One region of the Propionibacterium acidifaciens genome, then DNA from elsewhere that is predicted to be linked to it. Evidence: riboswitches for the same ligand, from Rfam matches in the RefSeq annotation. Region 1 holds a riboswitch; each other region holds the start of a gene.

Evidence for each region. Region 1 has a riboswitch for cobalamin ahead of EGX94_RS09620 (ABC transporter substrate-binding protein). Riboswitches for the same ligand answer to the same signal wherever they lie in the genome.
Region 2: linked by a shared signal. The riboswitch ahead of EGX94_RS05140 (energy-coupling factor ABC transporter permease) and the one ahead of EGX94_RS09620 (ABC transporter substrate-binding protein) in region 1 are both predicted to bind cobalamin.
Region 3: linked by a shared signal. The riboswitch ahead of mutA (methylmalonyl-CoA mutase small subunit) and the one ahead of EGX94_RS09620 (ABC transporter substrate-binding protein) in region 1 are both predicted to bind cobalamin.

The regions. Positions count from the first base shown of each region.
Region 1 covers NZ_CP033719.1:2,270,202-2,272,461, forward strand. Annotated here, with positions in the region: gene rplL (50S ribosomal protein L7/L12) at 1-368, shown strand, start outside; gene EGX94_RS09615 (hypothetical protein) at 572-1,207, shown strand; cobalamin riboswitch at 1,264-1,405, shown strand; partial or broken gene EGX94_RS09620 (ABC transporter substrate-binding protein) at 1,400-2,167, shown strand.
Region 2 covers NZ_CP033719.1:1,208,372-1,210,631, forward strand. Annotated here, with positions in the region: gene EGX94_RS05135 (VOC family protein) at 104-502, shown strand; cobalamin riboswitch at 920-1,053, shown strand; gene EGX94_RS05140 (energy-coupling factor ABC transporter permease) at 1,087-1,797, shown strand; gene EGX94_RS05145 (energy-coupling factor ABC transporter substrate-binding protein) at 1,790-2,245, shown strand; gene cbiQ (cobalt ECF transporter T component CbiQ) at 2,256-2,260, shown strand, end outside.
Region 3 covers NZ_CP033719.1:2,073,149-2,075,408, reverse strand. Annotated here, with positions in the region: gene mutA (methylmalonyl-CoA mutase small subunit) at 1-1,139, opposite strand, end outside; cobalamin riboswitch at 1,425-1,635, opposite strand; gene EGX94_RS08765 (ABC transporter substrate-binding protein) at 2,176-2,260, shown strand, end outside.

The sequences.
Region 1 (2,260 bases):
ACCAGTTCAAGGACATGACCCTCATCGAACTGTCCGATTTCGTGAAGGCCTTCGAGGAGGCCTTCGACGTCGAGGCCGCCGCCCCCGTGGCCGTCGCGGCGGCCCCGGCCGCCGGCGTCGCCGCCGCTGACGGCGAGGCCGCCGCCGACGAGGGCGATGCCGAGGTGGACGTCGTCCTCGAGGCCGCCGGCGACAAGAAGATCCAGGTCATCAAGGAGGTCCGTACTCTCACGAGCCTCGGCCTCAAGGATGCCAAGGATCTCGTCGAGGCCGCCCCGAAGGTCCTCCTCGAGAAGGTTGCCAAGGAGACCGCCGAGCAGGCCAAGGAGAAGCTCGAGGCCGTCGGCGCCACCGTCTCCTTCAAGTGAGACGCTCCGGAGCGAGGCGCACGGCTCGGCCCGTCGGCTGAGGAACGGCGCCGCAACGGGCACCACCCCGCGGGGTGGTGCCCGTTCGTCGTCCCGGTGCGCTCCTTCCGCCCGGGGCCTGAACGGCTCCCGGACGGGGCGAACCGGTACGGTGGAGGCGTCCCGGGGGGGGGAGTCGGGCGCAACGGGGGAGGATCGACCTTTTGAACGCAGCACGGGGCGGGCCGGCGCGGAGTGGGCGCAGCCGCGGTGAGATCATCCGGTGGTCGACCATCGGGCTGGCGCTCGCGCTCGTCGTCGTGCTCTTCGCGCTCGGCGCCGGGCCCTCGCGGGACGAGCGGGCCACCGCCGGTTCGGAGTCGGCCCGGGCGATCTCCACGACGCCCGCCACGGCCGGCTCGCCGGCCGGTTCCTCGCTGTCGACCGACACCCAGGCCTACGGCGAGCTGTCGGGTCACGCCGATGCCGGCTGGGCGAGCATCCAGCCGGTGCAGGGCCAGTGGGCGGCCCTGGTGGGCAGCCATGTCGTGCTGTCGCCGAACCAGCCCGCCTCGCGTCCCAGCGGCAAGGCCACCGTCGACTCCGCGCCGATCGTCCTCGCGGAGTACGAGGCGCTCGTCGACCGCTTCGCCTTCGACGGCACCCAGGTGCTGCTCGTGCGCCGTTCGGCCTACGGTCCGGCGGTCACCGACGACCAGTTCATCTTCGTCACCCTCGTCTCCAAGGGCTTCGGCTCCGGCGGGGACGTCCAGGGCTGGTGCGACGAGCACTACGCGAACCTCGGCGCCGGCGCCGACCGTGATGCGGCGTGCACGCCGGTCCAGTTGCAGAGGCGCTGAGGCGCTGAGGGGCGCCCGACGGGTGGTGCCGGGCGGTGGTCGTGGCCAATGTGGCGTCCGCTGGTTCGGTTCGTCGTCGCCGGTGCGCGTCGGCGGATCGTCGTAAGAGGGAATCCGGTGCGAGTCCGGAGCTGTCCCGCAGCGGTCAATGGGAACGAGGTCGAGGGCCAGCAGGTCGGCAACGCGGCGGCGGGCGACCCGGCCCTGCGCAGGGCCATGGTGACGGGCGTGAACCGTCAGCAGATGATCGACGACAGCCTCATGGGCCACGGCACCGTCGCCCTCGACATCTTCGACTCGTTCGACTGGGGCATCAAGGCCGACACCGCCTCGCTCGTGGACGGCGACGCGGCCGGCGCCCAGAGGATCCTCGAGGACGCGGGCTGGCGGGCCGGCTCGGACGGCATCCGCGCCGAGGACGACCAGCGGGCCTCCTTCCAGCTGCTCTACCCGCCGAACGACTCGGGGCGCCAAGCCATCGCCGAGGCCTTCTCGGCGCAGATGGCCCCGCTGGGCATCGAGGTCGAACCGACGTCCGGCGACTTCACCTGGCAGGTCGACCACAACCGCTCCAACGCGGTCGTCCTCGGCGGCGGCCGACTCAACCCCTACCACGAATACACCATGCTCCGCAGCTCGTCGGGCCACTCGCGCGGCTGGTCGAACATCTCCTGCTACGCCAATCCGACCGTCGACGGGCACCTCGACGAGGCGCTGGCCGCCTCCGACCAGGGGACCGCCCGCGAGCAGTGGCACGCGGCGCTGTGGGACGGCACGACCGGCGGCTCGATCCTCGGCGACGCCCCGTACGTGACGATCTGCTACATCGTGACGATCTGCTCCATCACGCACAACTACTTCGTGCGCGACGGCCTCGGCATCGGGACCCAGCGCGTGCACCCCCACGACCACTTCCTCCAGGTCATCCACAACCTCGGCTCGTGGGGCGTCTCGGCGTGAGCACGATCGCCTCCCGGACCGCCGCTCCCGCCCCCGGACGCCGCGCCGGTCTCGTCGGACCGGCGCGGCACGCGCTGGAGCAGGTCCTCAAGT
Region 2 (2,260 bases), 1.1 Mb from region 1:
CCGAGGAGCGCTGCGAGCCCGTCCGGATCGGGTCGTCGCGCCCGCCGGAGCCAGCTCGCCCGGGCCCTCGTCCTGAGACGATCCGGGTGGTTCACTCGATGCCATGAGCGCGTACCCGCAGATCACCGGCGTCCACCACATCGGCATCACCGTCACCGACCTCGACACGAGCGTGACCTGGTACACGCGGGTGCTGGGCGCCCGGGAGCTGCGACGCCTCGACATCGGCCCCATGACGAAGGCGCTGGTGCAGCTCGGCCCGGTGACGCTCGGCCTCGTCAGCCACGGCAGGACCGCGGCACCCGGCCCCTTCGACGAGCACCGCGCCGGCCTGGACCATCTGAGCCTCGCGGTGCCCGACACGGCCGTGCTGCGCGCCTGGGAGGCCCGGCTCGGGAGTGCGGGCGTGGAGAACAGCGGCATCGTCCGCGGAGCCACCGGCGCGCTCATCGCCTTCCGCGACCCGGACAACATCGCGCTGGAGTTCTACACGCTGTCCTGACGGCCCCGACCGAAGCGGTCCGAGCGGACTCTGCGAGCGGACTCGCTGTGCGGAGCATGCGCAATGACGATGAGGGTCGAAAAGGGAGAGTCCTCCGAGCGTCCTCGTTCTCCGCGCGGCGGAGCGCCCGTGGGCCCTGCGAACGGGTCATCCGGCATCCGGGCGACCGCCCGGCGTCCCGAAGGCGGGCGGGACCCGGTGCAGCGCTCCTTCCTCGTTCTCCGCGCGGCGGAGCGCCCGGCCCGGGCGGGACGGGACGACGGTGAGAAGGGCACTGACGGGAGCGGGCGCCCCCGAACCCGCGACCGGCCCCACCAGTCCGTTCCCTAGTCAGTCGTTCCATGCCGTCATGCGCAATCACGAAAGCAGATCAGAGGCGCGGGGACTTCCCGGGAGTCGCCTGGGGGCTCGGACCCCGCGGGTGCAATAATCCCGAGTGCACAAGCCCCTGACAGCGACGGGAAGCCGGTGGGAGTCCGGCACGGTCGCGCCACTGTGAGCATCGACGAGATGCGAGCCAGAGAACGTCCTGCTCGGGGCCCTTTCCGCGACGGGACGCACGATCCCGAGAAAGGAATGACTTCATGCACATCGCTGAAGGCGTTCTCCCCCCAGCCCAATGCGCCATCTGGTACGCGGCGGCCGCTCCGTTCGTGATCCACGGGGCGGTGAAGGTCGTCAAGGAGGTCAGGGAGCACCCCGAGAACAAGCTCCTGCTCGCCACCGCCGGCGCCTGCACCTTCCTGCTCAGCTCCATCAAGCTGCCGAGCGTCACCGGCTCGAGCTCGCACCCCACCGGCACCGGCGTCGGGGCGATCCTGTTCAAACCGCCGGTCATGGCGTTCATGGGCGTCATCGTGCTCGTCTTCCAGGCCCTGCTGCTCGCCCACGGCGGCATCACGACCCTCGGCGCCAACACCTTCTCCATGGCCATCGCGGGCCCGTGGATCGGCTACTGGGTCTACCTGCTCACGAAGAGGCTGCACGGGCCGAACGCCCTGGCGATCTTCCTGTGCATGGCGATCAGCGACCTCGCCACCTACTGCGTGACGAGCTTCCAGCTGGCCTTCGCCTTCCCCGACGCCTCCAGCGGCGTCGTCGGCGCGGCCCTCAAGTTCCTCGGCATCTTCGCCGTCTCGCAAGTCCCGCTGTCCATCATGGAGGGCTTCCTCGGCATCCTCCTGTTCCGCTTCCTGGTGAGGGTCGCCGCCCCGCAACTGGCCGGTCTCGGCTTCGACATCGGCGCAGGCCGGGCCGGCGCCGCGGCCGTCGCGAAGGAGGACTCCCATGTCTGAGACCACCACGAGCAGGACCGGCGCGGCCGGGACCGCGGACACCGGATCCAGCGCCCTGACCAGCTCGAAGAAGTGGGTGACCTGGGCGCTGCTCGGCGCCGTCGTCCTCATCTTCCTCATCTCGCTCGTCGTGGGCAACAAGATGGCCTCCGACCCGGACGAGGCCTTCGGCGGCACGGACGACGCGGCCACCGAGGCGGCCGAGCAGGCCGGCGCCGAGCCCTGGTTCAAGCCGCTGTTCGAACCGGCCGGTGAGGTCGAGTCGGGCCTGTTCGCCATCCAGGCGGCCATCGGCTCGGGCATCATCTTCTTCTGCCTCGGCCGCATGAGCGGCAGGCGGGTCGCCGGCAAGGAGGCGGCCGCCGAGGCCGGCTCGTCCGACGCCGCCAGGGTCGCCGACGCACAGGTGGCCGCCGACGCCGCCCTGGACCGGACGACGAACGAATGACCCGGGCCCGATGAA
Region 3 (2,260 bases), 200 kb from region 1:
ATGCCGGTGTTGCGGGCGATCCTGCGGACGAAGTCGTCGGGCAGGCCGAAGGCGGCGCAGAACGGCAGGGTCGTGATGGCGTCGGCGCCGCCGACAGCGGCGGCGAAGGTGGAGATCGTGCCGCGCAGGATGTTGACGTAGGGATCCTCGCGGGTCAGCTCACGCCAGCTCGTGACGGCGCTCTGACGGGCGCCGCGCTTGTCCTCGTCCACGCCGAAGACCTCGCCGATCCGCGACCAGCACGTGCGGAGCGCGCGCAGCCGGGAGATGGTGAGGAACTGGTCGTGGGTGGCGGTGACGCGGAACTCGATCGCCCGGAAGGCCTCGTTGACGTCGACGCCCTGCTCGACGAGTGCACGCACGTACTCGGCGCCGGTGGCCAGCGCCCAGGCGAGCTCGGCCACGTCGCCGGCGCCGGCATTGTGGTAGATCGTCGAGTCGACGGTGATCGCATTGCCGTTCGGGTAGGCGGCGGTGCGCCGGACCCATTCGCCGAGCCCCGACAGGTCGGCGGCGGAGCCCCGGAGGGCGGCCAGGCCGGTGGGGTCGATGCCGAGGTTGAAGAAGACGTGGTCCTTGGGCCTGTCGGAGGCCTCGTAGACGGCCAGGAGCGCCTCGGCGGCGGCCTTCTGGTCCTCGCGGGAGGAGACCTCGATCTTCGCCATCTCGAGGAGCACGTCGGAGAGCACCTCGGCCACGTCGGAGGGCCCGACGGCATCGGAGCCGACGCGCAGCCAGATGGAGGTGACGCCGCGCTCGAGATCGGTGAGGACCGCCTTGCGGGTGAAGGCCGCATCGGAATCCTCGTGGAGAGCGCGCACGTCCCAGGCGTCGGCCTCGCCGTTGCGGACGGCGGCGCCGCGGGTGAAGGGGGCGACCCCGGGATAGCCCAGTGGACCGGGGACGTCATCGCGCCTGTACATCGGCTTGACGTCGATGCCGTCGACGGTGTGGACCGTCAGACGCTTCATGCACTGCTCGAAGGTCAGCTGCTTCTCCGGGGGACGACCACGGTTGAGAACCTTGGCCACCTCGATCTCCCACTGCTCCTCGGTGGCTGCCGGGAAATCGCCGGCGAGACTGAGCTGCGTGGGCGTGGCCTCTTCGGCCGCGGGGGCGCCCGATTCGGTGTTGCTCATTCGACTCCTGCTCCTGAAGGGTCAAGGTGCGCTCTGCGGTAGGGCGCACCGGGGACTGGCTGCCGACCGGTCATCGGCGGGCGCCGAGCACGGGACCCGAGCGCCCGTCCGCGGCCTCGACTCCCGGACCTGCGGGTCCGCCGGTGACTCCCACCGGCTCGCCCGGCAGACGCTCGCCGGAACCGCTGGCACTGATCCGAGGGAACCGACGCCGACGATGATGCGCATCGCCGGGCACCGATCGCCTCGATCCGTGGACCCTCCGCGGGGCACGTTCCGCAGCAGCTGGCGCTGCTGCGGCTGGCAGGTCTTCGGGCTCATGGGCATTCGGGATCGCTCCCGGTTCCTACGCCACCGCTTCCCAGGCCGAGCGGCCCAGTGCCCGTTGTGGCGTTGTTCCCATATACCGCTGCGGGACAGCTCCGGCCTCTCACCGGAATTCCCTCTTGCGACGACCCACCTGACGATGGGTCGAACCAGCACTTCTCAATGTACACAAGACGACGCCACCGCATACCCCCGGGGCCCATGGATTCGGCCCGTGCACACCTCGGCGGGCAGCGGTGAGCGCCCGGCTCCGTACGGGCAACGGCGATCGTCCTGCGGTTTCCGGGAGAAGTGCGGTCGGGAGCGGACGGCCCCGGATCACGACCGGCGGGAGCGGCTCCCCGCCATCATGACCGCGCGGGAAGGCGGTCGGGCCGCGTCTTCGAGACGCCGACCACCTGGTCGAGACCATGGCCGCGCGGGAGGGCGGTCGGGAACCGCCGGCCTCCGGACCCGCCCGCCCCGCGGTGAGGCCGCACGAGCACCGCAGGGCGGACGCCCGTCACCGCACCGGCCCGCCCGGCCCTGCGGTCGTCGTGCGAAGACGCCCGGGAGCCGCGGGAGTCCACCGGCGGAAGCCCTGCCTCACCTTCTGAGATGGCAACGAATTTCCTTGTGGAGTTCGCAAAGAATTTCACACAAAGGTCTTGTATTTTTCAGTCCGTTCATGGGTATGGTGACCGCGTCCGCACCATCGCAGGAGGCCGTCATGCCCATCACCAGTCGTCGTCACCGCCGGGCCGGCAGGACACTCGCCCTGGTGCTGTGCGCGGCGATGTCGGTGCTCGGCGCGA